Regions from separate parts of the Herbiconiux sp. 320_LB genome, predicted to be linked through region 2. Evidence: predicted binding sites of a transcription regulator. Region 2 holds the regulator's gene; the other holds the start of a gene.
The links. The regulator HspR, encoded in region 2, represses chaperone genes until heat shock. The targets are predictions, from matches to a motif close to AAGTTGAGTCNNNNNGACTCAACTT.
Positions count from the first base shown of each region.

Region 1: AC59HU_RS03705 (ATP-dependent Clp protease ATP-binding subunit) is a predicted target of HspR. The motif match lies at 2,014-2,038, and genes of this name have one in related genera.

Region 1 is NZ_JCAWAD010000001.1:807,538-814,658, forward strand. Features, by position in the region: gene AC59HU_RS03695 (outer membrane protein assembly factor BamB family protein) at 1-1,482, opposite strand, end outside; gene AC59HU_RS03700 (RNA polymerase sigma factor) at 1,479-1,913, opposite strand; gene AC59HU_RS03705 (ATP-dependent Clp protease ATP-binding subunit) at 2,058-4,733, shown strand; gene AC59HU_RS03710 (sensor histidine kinase) at 4,875-6,437, shown strand; gene AC59HU_RS03715 (response regulator transcription factor) at 6,434-7,099, shown strand.
Region 2 is NZ_JCAWAD010000002.1:838,456-845,576, reverse strand. Features, by position in the region: gene AC59HU_RS07930 (S1C family serine protease) at 1-1,246, shown strand, start outside; gene dnaK (molecular chaperone DnaK) at 1,441-3,312, shown strand; gene AC59HU_RS07920 (nucleotide exchange factor GrpE) at 3,316-3,894, shown strand; gene AC59HU_RS07915 (DnaJ C-terminal domain-containing protein) at 3,887-4,876, shown strand; gene AC59HU_RS07910 (heat shock protein transcriptional repressor HspR) at 4,949-5,380, shown strand; gene AC59HU_RS07905 (hypothetical protein) at 5,435-5,935, shown strand; gene AC59HU_RS07900 (class I SAM-dependent methyltransferase) at 5,957-7,105, shown strand.

The DNA.
Region 1 (7,121 bases), on a different contig from region 2:
ACCCTTCCACGGACTGACGCGCGTGCTGACATCGACCGACGAGCCCGTGGCCTGGTCGAAACCGCACCGTCCGGAGTCGTCGTCGTACGAGACGACCAGCCCGTCGGACGTCGCGAAGAACGACGAGGTCGACACGAAAGTGCCCGACGTCGTGCTGGTGGTCGCGCACGCGGAACCATCGGCCTTCCACCTGGTCGCTCCCGTCCGACCGTCGATGAGTTCGAGTTGTGTCCCGGGTCCGACCAAGAGCACGTCGGAGACGAGTGGGAAGCTCGAATTCGGGTCGGCGCCGACGCGGTTCACGGGCGCGATGCGGTAGCCGGAGTCCAGAGTGCGATTCCAGATCTCATTGCCGGCGTCGTCGATCCCCGCGACGGACCGGAAGACGTCGCCGTCGAGCATGTCGGAGCCCCGCAGCGTGAATCCCTCGTAGTAGAAGTAGCGTCGGCCGGTGGCATCGGAGACCATCACCGCCCCGGTGTCCACATCGAAGACGTCGAGCGCACTGTGGCGACTGTCGATGGTCCGATTCACCTGGAGGATCGAGCTGTCGTTCTCGATCGCCGCGGCCGTCACACGCTCACCCTGAAGCGGCACCGACCAGAGGGGGCTGCTGAGATCGCGCGGGTCGGACCGCATGACGACCCAGTTCGTCGTGGGCTCGCCCGCCGGGTCGAGCTGCCGCGCGACGAACGAGACGTCACCGGAGACGCCGGGCACCGGGTCGAGCCGATCGATTTCCATGCCGGCCGGCGTCGAGATGGTGCCGAGCGTGGTTCCCGTTGCAAGATCGAGCACCTCGCTGGGCCCCGCCGTCGGGCCGTTGTTCGTATAGAGATCCCGCACCATCACCCGACCCGAGGTACCGAGCAGGGTCGCGGTGGTCTGAGCGTTGTAATCGAACGCCCAGGTCCAGTCCCGGCTCCAGATCGCGGTGCCGGTACTGGTGTCGATCAAGGTCAGCGAGTAGCGGCTCTCGTCGAGGTCGCAGTCGTAGGCGGAGTCCTCCGGTGGCCTGGTAGGCCCGGTCTGCACGAGCGCGTAGCCGTCGGAGACGTTGACCACGCTCGGGTACTCGCACATGTCACCGATGCCCGGGAGCGTCAGCGACCACTGCGGGGTGCTCGCGGGCTGGGTGAGCACGTCGTGGGGGGCGATGGGGTCGCCGGTGACGACGAGGGGGTGGGGGCTGGCCGTCGGCGCCGGCGCGGTGGGCTTCGGCGTCGCGACCGGCGAGGGGGCCGCGACCGCCGTCTCGGTGACGACGGGCGCCGGGGCCGGGGCCCCGAACAGGTCGGTGCCGGTGAGGGCCACGGCGACACCGGCCGAGCCGATGCCGGCGGCGAGCGCGGCGATCACCGAGATGACCGCGATGCGGAGGTGCCGCTTGTGGTCGCGCCGCGGCGCGTCGGCGACGGTGGACACGAGCATGCTGCGGATGGCCGCACTTCGCGACTCGTCGAATCGGGGCTGGTCGTTCATCGGGCACCTCCGGCGTTGAGATCGGGTGTGTCGGCGATGCCGGGGCCGGGGGCCGGCGGTGCGACGGAATCGAGGTCCCGCTTCGGGTCGGGTTCGATGTGCGGAGAAGAATCGTGGGGCTCGGTGATGCGGGCGAGCAACGGCGCGTAGCGCGCGGCGAGCTTCCCGCGCTGCCGCACGACCCCCCGCACCGATCCGCCGAGCCAGCCGCCGAGCGACCCGTCGACGAGCTTCACGCTCGACCGTCGGTGCCAGGCCTCGAGGAAGACCATCGCGGTCACGTCCTCGGCCTCGCGCGCATCCGTCACCGCGGTCAGCACCTGCGCGAACACGTCGTCGCGATGCCGGTCCCAGACGCGCGCGAACGCGTCGGAATCCCCCGCTCGAGCCGACGGCCAGTCGGTCTCGTCGTTGTGTGGATCAGTCCCCATACCCCCTAGTGTCCGGTACCCCCGATCGGTTCCACGACACCCGTCGCCTCAGGGGCGGCGATCTCCGAGCGGCGGGAATAAGTTCGGGGCCCTGGCGTTGAACTTGAGCGTAAGGCACTCAAGTTTTTCAAACCAGGAGGTTTCGTGCCCGAGAACGTCACTCCCGAGGGAGTCAACAACGACGCCGGCAGCAACTCGTTCGACGAGTTCCTCGCCCGGTACCTCGAGGGCGAGCAGCGTGCGGCACGAGCCGGGCGCTCCATCGACCTCAGCAAGCTGATCAGCCGCCGCACCCAGGAGCTCCTCGCTCAGGCCGGCCGCTACGCGATCGAGCACGGCCACCGTGAGCTCGACGCCCTGCACATCCTGCGCACCATCGCGCCCCAGGATCCCGCCGCCGACGCCATCCGCCGTGTCGGCGCCGACCCGCGGGCGATCGCCCGCGCCGCCGAGCTCCGGCTTCCCGCCGAGAGCCACGACCAGGTCGAGCAGCCCGCTCTCACCCAGTCGGCCCAGCGCGCGCTGTTCCACGCCTACCAGGTGGCCCGCGCATCCGGTTCGACCTACATCGACCCCGAGCACCTGTTCTTCGCGCTCGTGATCAACCAGGACTCCCCCGCCGGCCAGGTGCTGGCCCAGGCGGGCGTCACCCCCGACGCCCTGCAGGAGGGCATGCGCCAGAACCTCGGCGCGGGCCCCGACGGCAGTGCCGGCGACCCGTCGAACGGCTACGGCGCGCAGGCGGGCCAAGCCGGTCAGCCCGGCCAGGGCGACGGCGCCGAGTCCGACACCCCCACGCTCGACCGCTTCGGCACCGACCTCACCGAGCGCGCCCGCCAGGGCGAGCTCGACCCGGTGATCGGCCGGCTCGACGAGATCGAGCAGACCATCGAGATCCTCTCCCGCCGCACCAAGAACAACCCGGTGCTGGTCGGCGAGGCCGGCGTCGGCAAGACCGCGATCGTCGACGGCATCGCCCAGGCGATCGTCGACGGCGGTGTGCCCGAGCAGCTGCGCGACAAGCGCGTCGTGGCCCTCGACCTGCCCGCGATGCTGGCCGGGACCAAGTTCCGCGGCGACTTCGAGGAGCGTCTCACCACGCTGATGGACGAGATCTCGGCCCACAAGGACGAGCTGATCGTGTTCATCGACGAGATCCACACCGTGGTCGGGGCCGGCGGCTCCGGCGAGGGCGGGATGGATGCCGGCAACATCCTGAAGCCCCGCCTGGCCCGCGGCGACCTGCACCTGCTGGGCGCCACGACCGTCAAGGAGTACCGCGGCATCGAGAAGGACCCGGCGCTGGAGCGCCGCTTCTCGCCGGTGACCGTGGGCGAGCCCTCGATCGACGACGCGGTGCTCATCCTGCAGGGCCTCCGCCCCGCCTACGAGGAGCACCACGGCGTGAGCTACACCGACGCCGCCATCACGGCGGCCGTCGAGCTCTCGGCGCGCTACGTCAGCGACCGCTTCCTGCCCGACAAGGCGATCGACCTGATCGACCAGGCCGGTGCACGCCTGCGCCTCTCGCTCGGCAAGATCCCCGCAGTGGTCGACATCTCGTCGCTGCAGGCCGATCTCGCCGCCCTCGAGGGCGCGAAGAACGCCGCCGTCTCGGCCGAGCACTACGAGGAGGCGTCGCGCATCCGTGACGAGATCGAGGAGATCCAGCAGCAGCTCGCCGAGGCCACCTCGGTGAACCGCCGGGTTGCCGCCGAGCGCGCCACGGGCGGCATCGATCTGGATGCCGTGGTCGACGAGGCCGAGATCGCAGCCGTGATCTCGCGTTCGACCGGCATCCCGGTCTCTCGCATCGGCGAGGTCGACCGCGAGCGCCTGGCCGCCCTGGAGGGCGAGCTGCACGAGCGCGTGATCGGACAGGACGACGCGGTCACCGTGGTCGCCAAGGCCGTGCGCCGCAACCGCACGGGCATGGGCGACGCGAACCGGCCGATCGGCTCGTTCCTCTTCCTCGGCCCGACGGGCGTGGGCAAGACCGAGCTGGCCAAGTCGCTGGCGGAGTCGCTGTTCGGCTCCTCCGGGAGCATGCTGCGCTTCGACATGTCGGAGTTCGGCGAGCGCCACACGGTCTCCCGCCTGGTCGGCGCCCCTCCCGGATACGTCGGTTACGACGAGGCCGGCCAGCTGACCGAGCGCGTGCGTCGCAACCCCTACTCGGTGGTGCTGTTCGACGAGATCGAGAAGGCGCACCCGGACGTGTTCAACCTGCTGCTGCAGGTGCTGGACGACGGTCGCCTGACCGACGGCCAGGGCCGCACGGTCGACTTCCGCAACACGGTGATCATCATGACCTCGAACCTCGGTTCGGAGTTCCTGGCCTCGCGGTCGGGTGCGATGGGCTTCGTGGCCCGGGCGGCCGACGGGTCGGACGGCAACGGCTTCGGCTCGGACAAGGCTCTGCGCGACCGCGTGATGGGCAAGCTCCGCGAGGCAATGCGGCCGGAGTTCCTCAACCGGATCGACGAGATCGTGCTGTTCCGCAAGCTCGAGAAGGAGCAGCTGCGCGAGATCGTGTCGCTGCTGCTGGGAGCCACCCGCGCCCGGCTGGCCGCCCACGAGATCGAGCTGACGGTGACGGATGCGGCGATCGACTGGATGGCCGGGAACGGCTACGAGCCCGAGTACGGTGCTCGCCCGCTCCGCCGCGTGATCCAGCGCAACGTCGACGACGCGATCGCCGACCTGCTGGTCTCGGGCGCGCTGGTCGACGGCGGAGCCGTCGTGCTCGACGCGGCCGACGGTCGGCTGACGGCGTCGCCGGCCGCGACCGACGCGTTCGAGTTCGCACAGGCCGCGTAGTCGCTCTAGCAGAACGTCGCTCGAGCAGAACGACGCTCTGGCAGATCGACCCTGAAGGGCCGGGCACCCCACGGTGCCCGGCCCTTTCGCGTGCCCGCGTGCGGTCGCGGGTGGCGTGACGGGCTCGTAGGGTGGAGAGGGATGCAGACCACCCGCGACACAGACGACCCGGGCCCGACCGCTCCGTTCGTCGAGCTGACGACGTCGGTCGGCGACCGTCGATCAGGCTCAGGCGCCCGCGCGGGGGCAGGCGCCGGTGGTGCCGGCGCAGGCGGTTCCGGTCTCCCGCCGACCCGCCGCGGCCTGATCGCCGGCCTGATCGTGGCCGCCTCCCTCGTGGTGCTCGTCGTGCTGGCGGTCGGGATCGTGATCGCCCGGCAGATCGCCGAGACCGAGGCGGCGGGCGAGGCGGCCCGCACCGCCGAGCTGCTGGGCGACGTGATCGTCGAACCCGCCCTGAGCGACGGTCTGCTCGACGGCGATCCGGCCGCGCGGGCCGCCCTCGACGAGCTGGTGCGGAGCCGGGTGCTCGGCACCTCCGTCGTGCGGGTCAAGATCTGGGATGCGGCCGGGACCATCGTCTACTCCGACGAGCCGCGACTGATCGGCGAGACCTTCGGGCTCGACGAGGAGGAGCGCGAGATCCTCGAGGGTGGCGGCGTCGACGCCGAGGTCTCCGACCTGTCGGCCCCGGAGAACCGGTTCGAGACCGGTCAGGGCGACCTGCTCGAGGCCTACCACGCGGTGCGCACCCCCTCCGGTCGCTCGGTGCTGTTCGAGGCCTACTTCCGCTACGACCAGGTCAGCGAGCGCTCGGGCGCGCTGTGGGCGGCGTTCTCGCTGCTCGCCTCCGGCAGCGTGCTCGCGCTGATCCTGCTGCTGCTGCCGATCGGGCGCCGCCTCCTGGTCTACCTCCGCGACGTGCGGGCGCAGCGCGAGGCCCTGCTCCAGCACGCGCTGGAGGCCTCGTCGAACGAGCGGCGACGGATCGCGGCCCGCCTGCACGACGGCGCCATCCAGGATCTGACGGCCAGCGCCCTCGCCCTGAGCGCGGGAGCCTCGAGCGCCCGCCGCACCGGAGACGGAGCGCTCGCGCAGCAGCTCGACACCGCGGCGACCGCCGTGCGCGGCAGCGTGGGCGGCCTGCGTTCGCTGCTGGTCGACGTCTACCCGCCGAGCCTCGCGGCGGCCGGGCTCGACGTCGCGCTCGACGACCTGGCCACCGCCGTGCGGGCACGAGGGCTGCAGGTCGAGGTGGTGAACCGCCTCGCCCCGGATGCGCTCGGCCCGGATCAGGCTCGACTGCTCTTCCGCGTGGCGCGGGAGTGCCTGGCCAACACCGTGCGGCACGCTGCGGCCCGCTCGGTGACGGTGACGATCGGCGCAGCGTCCGCCGGCGCCCCGGCCGGCCCCGACGCCCCGACCGGCCCCGACGCCCCCTCCGGCCCCGGGGCCCCGGCCACCGGCGTCGCGCTCGACATCGTCGACGACGGGCGCGGTTTCGACCCCGCCGCGCTCGCCCGGCCCGCCAGCGGTCACCTCGGCATCCCGCTGCTCGTCGAGGCCGCCGAGAGCGCGGGCGCCCGCCTCGCCGTGAGCTCGGCACCCGGCGCCGGCACCCACTGGCGCCTCGAACTCGCACCCGAGCTCACGAGCGCGCCGCGCCGGCACCGCGGCGGGGGCGACAGCGGGGGCCGCGGATGATCCGGGTCGCGTTGGTCGACGACCATCCCCTCGTCCGCACCGGCCTGATCGCCCTGCTCCGCGACCTCGACGACGTCGAGGTGGTCGGCGAGGCCGCCGACGGGAGCGAGGCGACCGCGCTGGTCGGAGCCACCCGGCCCGACCTGCTGCTGATGGACCTGTCGATGCCGGGCGTCGACGGAATCGAGGCGACCCGGCGGGTGCGGGACGCGCATCCGGAGGTCTCGGTGGTCATCCTGACCAGCTCCCGCGACGCCGCCCGGCTGCGCGAGGCCCTCGCCGCCGGCGCGGCCGGCTACCTGCTGAAGGATGCCGAGCCCGCCGAGATCGCGGCCGGCGTGCGCGCGGTCGCCGCGGGGCACGCGCCGATCGACCCGCGGGTGACGCGCGACCTCTTCCCGCCCAGCGCCTTCCCGCCCGGCGCCGGCTACCCCGCTGGGACCGCGGGAGACGAACCGGGCTTCCCGGCCGACGGCCCGGTGCGCGGCCGCGAGGCCGAGGTGCTGCGGCTGGTGGCCCGGGGCCTGGCGAACAAGCAGATCGCCACCGAGCTCGGCATCGCCGAGCGCACGGTCAAGGTGCACCTCGGCAGCGTGTTCCGCCGCATCGGCGTCAACGACCGCACCAGCGCGGCCCTCTGGGCGCGGGAGAACGGGTACTAGTACCAACGTCGTATCGACCCCG
Region 2 (7,121 bases):
CATCACCACGGCCCCGCCCCGCCGCCGCCGAGCGCGGGTCGCGCTGATCGCCGGCGTCGCCGCCGCCGGGCTGTTCGCCCTGGCCGGGGTCGGCGGCGGCGCGTTCGCGCTCGGTCAGTCGATGACGCAGCCCACCGCATCCGGAACCAGCGCGATCGCGGAGCCCGCCCTGGGCTCCACCGGCACGCTGCCCTACGGTTCTGGCTCGGGCGCGTCGGGCTCGGGCTCGACCGGCTCGGGCTCGTCGGGTTACGGGTACGGCTACCGCTACCCGGGATCCGGCACCGGGAGCTCCGGCTCCGGCGGCTCGGGCACCTCGGGGTCGACCAGCCCCGCCGTCGCCGCCACCCAGGCGCAGACCGCCGGCGTCGTGACCATCGTCTCCGAGCTCACCTACCAGGGCGCCGAGTCGGCCGGGACCGGCATCGTCCTCACCGCTGACGGTCTCATCCTCACCAACAACCACGTCGTGGAGGGCTCGACCAGCATCAGCGTCACCGACGAGCTCACCGGCCGCGCCTACGACGCCACCGTCGTCGGCACCGACGCCACGCACGACGTCGCCGTGCTGAAGCTCTCCGGCGCCTCCGACCTCACCACCGCCTCGCTCGCGACGAGCGACGCCACCGCGGTCGGCGACGCCGTCACGGCCGTCGGCAACGCGGAGGGCACCGGGAACCTGGTCGCCGCATCCGGAACCGTCACCGCCCTCGAGCAGACCATCACCACCCAGAGCGAGACCGGGGCGGCCGGGGAGACCCTGAACGGGCTGATCCAGGTCGACGCCCAGATCGTCTCCGGCGACTCGGGCGGCCCGCTGCTCGACTCCGCCGGCCGGGTCGTCGGCATCGACACCGCGGCCTCGTCGGGCAGCGCCACGGTGACGGGCTTCGCCATCCCGATCACGGATGCGCTCGGCATCGTCACGCAGATCGATAAGGGTGTCGACACCGCCGACATCGAGATCGGCTACCCCGGCTTCCTCGGCGTCGAGGTCGCGCAGGGCGCCCAGGGCTCAGGGGCCCTGATCGCCGGTGTGATCCAGAAGACCCCGGCGGCGGATGCGGGACTCGCGGCCGGCGACACGGTCACCAGCGTGAACGGCACGGCCGTCTCCTCCGGCAGCACGCTCTCGAGCCTGCTGGCCGACAGGGAGCCGGGCGAGCAGGTGGCGCTGACCTGGACGACCGCGGCGGGATCCTCCGCCTCGGCCACCGTGGTGCTGATGGCCGGCCCGGCCGCCTGACCGGCTGCCCGGACCGCCGCCTGACCGGCTGCGAGGAATAATGAACGCTTCCTGAGAGTTGAGCCATACAGACTCAAGTTTTGCGACTCGAACTTGACGCCCCGGGGGCGGCATGGAAAACTTGATCTCACAAGGCTCAAGTCTTGGAAGACTTTCACCGTACTCGGCAGGACAACAGAAGGAGACCAGCCACTATGGCTCGTGCAGTAGGTATCGACCTCGGAACCACCAACTCGGTGGTCGCCGTGCTCGAAGGTGGAGAACCCACCGTCATCGCGAACGCGGAGGGATTCCGCACCACACCGTCCGTGGTCGCATTCACGAAGGACGGGGAGGTCCTCGTCGGAGAGACCGCCAAGCGTCAGGCCGTCACCAACGTCGACCGCACCATCTCCAGCGTCAAGCGCCACATCGGCACGAACTGGACCGCCGACATCGACGGCAAGAAGTACACCCCTCAGGAGATCTCGGCGCGCATCCTCGCGAAGCTGAAGCGCGACGCGGAGAGCTACCTCGGCGACACGGTCACCGACGCCGTCATCACCGTGCCGGCCTACTTCAACGACTCCGAGCGCCAGGCCACCAAGGAGGCCGGTGAGATCGCGGGCCTCAACGTGCTCCGCATCATCAACGAGCCCACCGCGGCCGCTCTGGCCTACGGCCTCGACAAGGGCAAGGAGGACGAGCTCATCCTCGTCTTCGACCTCGGTGGCGGTACCTTCGACGTCTCCCTGCTCGAGGTGGGCAAGGACGACGACTTCAGCACCATCCAGGTGCGCTCGACCTCCGGTGACAACCGCCTCGGTGGAGACGACTGGGACCAGCGGGTCGTCGACTACCTGATCAAGAACTTCAAGGACACGACCGGCGTCGACGTCTCGAAGGACAAGATCGCCCTCCAGCGCCTCAAGGAGGCCGCCGAGCAGGCCAAGAAGGAGCTCTCCTCCGGCATGTCGGCCAGCATCACGCTGCCCTACCTCTCGCTGACCGAGAACGGCCCCGCGAACCTCGACGTGACGCTGACCCGCGCCAAGTTCGAGGAGCTGACCAGCGACCTGCTGGCCCGCACCGAGAAGCCCTTCAAGGACGTCATCGCCGAGGCCGGCGTCTCGGTCAACGACATCGCCCACGTGGTCCTCGTCGGTGGATCGACGCGTATGCCCGCCGTGGTCGAGCTCGTCAAGAAGCTCACCGGCGGCAAGGAGCCCAACAAGGGCGTGAACCCGGACGAGGTCGTCGCCGTCGGCGCCGCCCTGCAGGCCGGTGTGCTGCGCGGCGAGCGCAAGGACGTGCTGCTCATCGACGTCACCCCGCTGTCTCTCGGTATCGAGACCAAGGGCGGCATCATGACCAAGCTGATCGAGCGCAACACGGCCATCCCGACCAAGCGTTCGGAGACCTTCACCACGGCCGACGACAACCAGCCCTCCGTGGCGATCCAGGTGTTCCAGGGCGAGCGCGAGTTCACCCGCGACAACAAGAACCTGGGCACCTTCGAGCTCACCGGCATCGCGCCGGCGCCCCGCGGCATCCCGCAGGTCGAGGTCACCTTCGACATCGACGCCAACGGCATCGTGCACGTGTCGGCGAAAGACAAGGGAACCGGCAAGGAGCAGTCGATGACCATCACCGGCGGCTCGTCGCTGCCCAAGGAGGACATCGAGCGCATGGTGCGCGAGGCCGAGGAGCACGCCGCAGAGGACAAGGCGCGCCGCGAGGCCGCCGAGGTGCGCAACCAGGCCGAGACGCTCGCGTACTCGACCGACAAGCTCATCAAGGAGAACAGCGACAAGCTGCCGGACGACGTCAAGACCGACGTGCAGGCGGATGTCGACGCGCTGAAGTCCGCCCTCGCGGGTGAGGACGACGCGGCGGTGAAGACCGCGTTCGACAAGCTGAACGAGAGCCAGCAGAAGCTGGGGCAGGCCATCTATGCTTCTGCCCAGGCCGATGCCTCGGCTCCCGCCGGCGACCAGGGCGAGCCCACCGAGTCGACCTCCAACCCCGAGGACGACGTGGTGGACGCCGAGGTCGTCGAAGACGAAGACGAGCCGAAGGACAAGTAATCCATGACTGACGACAACATCGACGGTCGTCAGCCTGCTGACGAGTCGGGGGCCTCCGAGGAGACCTCCGACTCGCAGTTCATTCAGGCTGAAGGACCAGATGTCGAGACCTCGCTGAGCGACGCCGACCTCTCGTTCCTCTCGGGCCAGACCTCGGCCGACGAGCTCGCCGCCGAGCGGCTCGCCGACCTGCAGCGGGTGACGGCGGAGTACGCCAACTACCGCAAGCGCACCGAGGCGAACCGCGAGATCGAGCGCGACCGCGCGGTCGGCGACGTCGTGAAGGTGCTGCTGCCCGTTCTCGACGACCTCGACCGTGCCGCCAAGCACGGCGACCTCGCCGAGGGCGGCCCGTTCACCGCGATCGCGGCGAAGCTGCGTTCGGGCGTGGAGCGGGTGGGCCTCAAGCCCTTCGGCGCGGCCGGCGAGGAGTTCGACCCTCAGATCCATGAGGCGATCTTCCAGCAGCCCAGCGACGAGGTGACCACGCCGACGATCGCCGACGTCGTCGAATCCGGGTACCACCTGGGTTCAACGCTGCTACGCGCCGCCAAGGTCGTAGTGGCGGTGCCCAATGGCTAGCCAGGACTGGTTCGACAAAGACTTCTACAAGGTGCTCGGGGTGTCGAAGGACATCTCGGAGGCCGACCTCAAGAAGGCCTATCGCAAACTGGCGCGGCAGTACCACCCGGATTCGAACCAGGGCGACGCGAAAGCGGAGGCCCGGTTCAAGGAGATCAGCGAGGCCTACTCGGTGCTCTCCGACCCGGAGCAGCGCAAGGAGTACGACCAGATCCGCGCCATGGGCTCCGGCGCCCGCTTCACGGCGGGCGGCGGCGGCCAGGGCGGCGGCTTCGAAGACGTCTTCGGCGGCATGTTCGGCGGGGGCGGCGGCGGTGCCCGCGGGCAGAGCTACAGCTACCAGCAGGCGCCCGGCGGCTTCGACGACATCCTCGGCGGGATGTTCGGTCGAGGCGGCGGGCGCGCGGGCTTCGGCGGGGCCTACGGGCCGACCCGGGGCCGCGACGTCACGGCGCGCACCACGATCGACTTCATCACCGCGGTCAAGGGCGACACCATCAAGCTGCAGACGGCCGACGGCAAGCCGATCACGGTGAAGATCCCGGCCGGTGTGGCCGACCAGCAGAAGATCAAGCTGCGCGGCAAGGGCGAGCCCTCGCCCGACGGCGGCGAGGCGGGCGACATCGTGCTCACCGTCTCGGTGCGCAAGCATCCGGTCTTCGAGCGCGACGGGCTCAACCTCCGCGTGAACGTGCCGGTCACCTTCGTCGAGGCCACCCTGGGTGCCACCATCGAGGTGCCCACCCTGGGCGGCTCCCCGGTGAAGCTCAAGGTCGCGGCAGGCACCCCCTCGGGGCGCGTGCTGCGGGTCAAGGGCCGGGGTGTCGAGTCCTCCAAGGGCAAGGGCGACCTGCTCGCCGTCGTACAGGTGGCGGTGCCCTCGCACCTGACCGCCGAGCAGCGCGAGGCCCTCGAGGCGTTCCACTCCGTCGAGCCCGGCGACAACCCCCGGGCAGAACTGCTCGCCAAGGCGCGCGAGTGACGGATCCCCCCGCCCCCACCGGGCGGGGGTTCCGTCGTTCCCGTCGAACGACCTGACACGCCGAAGGAGAGGATGACGATGGCCGAGCTGGATGAACGGTCTCCGTTGTTCGCGATCGCCGTCGCCGCCGAGCTGGCCGGCATGCATCCTCAGACCCTGCGGCAGTACGACCGGCTGGGGCTGGTGAGCCCGACCCGCACGGCGGGCAAGTCGCGCCGCTACTCGATGCGCGACGTCGTGCAGCTGCGCGAGATCTCGCGGCTGTCGTCCGAGGGGGTCTCCCTCGAGGGCATCGCGCGCATCCTGCAGCTGGAGGATCAGGTCTCCGAACTCTCGGCCCGCGTGCGCGAGCTCGAGACGGCGCTCGCCGAAGAGGTGCTGAACCGGCCGGGCCGCCGGGTCTTCGCGGCCGGGGTCGAGGGTGAGGTCATCTCGCTCAAGCACGGCACACGCACCCAAAGGCGCACCGAGCTCGTGATCTGGCAGCCGCGGCGCGACGACTGAGGCCGCCGATCCGTCGTTCTTGACACCATCCGCACCGGGGGCGATCCTGGGGCGGTGACGAATTCTCAGAAACCGGGCGGCGGCGGCGCTCTCGCCGGCCTCTGCGTCGGTGCAGCCGTCGTGCTCGGCGCTCCGCTGCTCGGGTGGTACGTCGTGCTCGGCTACACCTGGGGCGACCTGGGCGTGATGATGGTCGCCGTGGTCGGCGCCCTGCTGCTGGCGGCCGGCTGGGCGGGGGCGTTCGCCGTGCTGCGCCGTCGGGGTGCACCACGGCCGCAGCTCGTGGCGTGGCTCTGCCTCGCGGCGACCGTGCTGGTCTCCGCGGTCTCCTCGCTCGTCATCGGCGTCGTGGCCGGCGTGATCGGGGTGCTGACGGTCGCCTTCCTCTGGACGGGCGACTACGTCGGGCCACTGGCCACGATCTCGGCGATCGCCGTGGCGGTGCTGACGCTGCCCGTGGCGATCTCCTCGGGGATCATCTTCACCGCGGCCTTCGCGGATCGGCCCCGGCGCTCATCGCCCACCGCACCGACGGCCCCGGAGATCCGCGTCTAGCCGAGCGCGTACGGTTGAGGGGTGACCGAGTTCTCCTTCGACGCCCTCCGGCGTCACCCCGACGTCGAGGCCGAGAACCTCTTCGCCGTCGACGCCGCCGACCGCCTGCTGCTCGACGAGGCGTCCGCGGCCCTCGAGGCCACCGTCGATCGGCCCGGCACGGTCGTCGTGATCGGCGATGCCTATGGGGCGTTGACCCTCGGAGCCGCCGGGGTGCTCGGGCTCGAGGGCATCCGGGTGCATCAGGACTCGCTCTCGGGGGAGCTCGCGCTGGCGCAGAACGCGCGCCGTGTCTCGGAGCTCGACCTCAGCCACCGCTTCCGCTCCCTGCCGCTCGGCCGCGAGCTGCTCGAGGGCGCGACCGTGGTGCTGCTGCGCCTGCCGCGCGGTCTCGGCGAGCTCGACGACATCGCCCGGGCGATCGCGGCCTGGGCCGACCCCGCCGTCGAGGTCTACGCCGGCGGGCGGATCAAGCACATGTCGACCGCGATGAACGAGGTGCTCGAGAGCGCCTTCGGCAGCGTCACGGCGACCCTGGCCCGGCAGAAGTCACGGGTGCTGATCGCGCGCGAGCGACGCGAGGGGGTGGGCGAGGCGCTCCACCACCGCGAGTTCCACGACGACCTCGACCTGTGGGTCACGGCGACGGGCGGCGCCTTCGCAGGCACCAAGATCGACATCGGCACCCGATTCCTGCTGCCCCACCTCGACGCGATGAAGCCGGATGCACGGGGCGGGTCCGATCTCGCGATCGACCTCGGCAGCGGCACGGGTGTGCTCGCGGCGGCGCTCGCCCGCTCGCGTCCCGAGCTGCGAGTGGTCGCGACCGATCAGTCCGCAGCCGCCGTGGCGTCGACCCGCGAGACGCTCGCGGCCAACGGCATCACGGGGGTCGAGGTCGTCCGCGACGACGCGCTCTCCGGGTTCGACGACGACTCCGCCGACCTGATCGTGCTCAACCCGCCGTTCCACATGGGGTCGACGATGCACGCAGGGATCGCCCTCAAGCTCTTCGAGGCGGCCGGCCGGGTGCTCGCGCCGGGGGGCGAGCTCTGGACGGTGTTCAACTCGCACCTGTCGTACCGGGCCGCGCTGCAGCGGGCCGTGGGGCCGACGCGTCAGGTCGATCGCAACGCCAAGTTCACCGTGATGGTGTCGACGAAGCGCTGAGGGCTCGAGTCAGGCG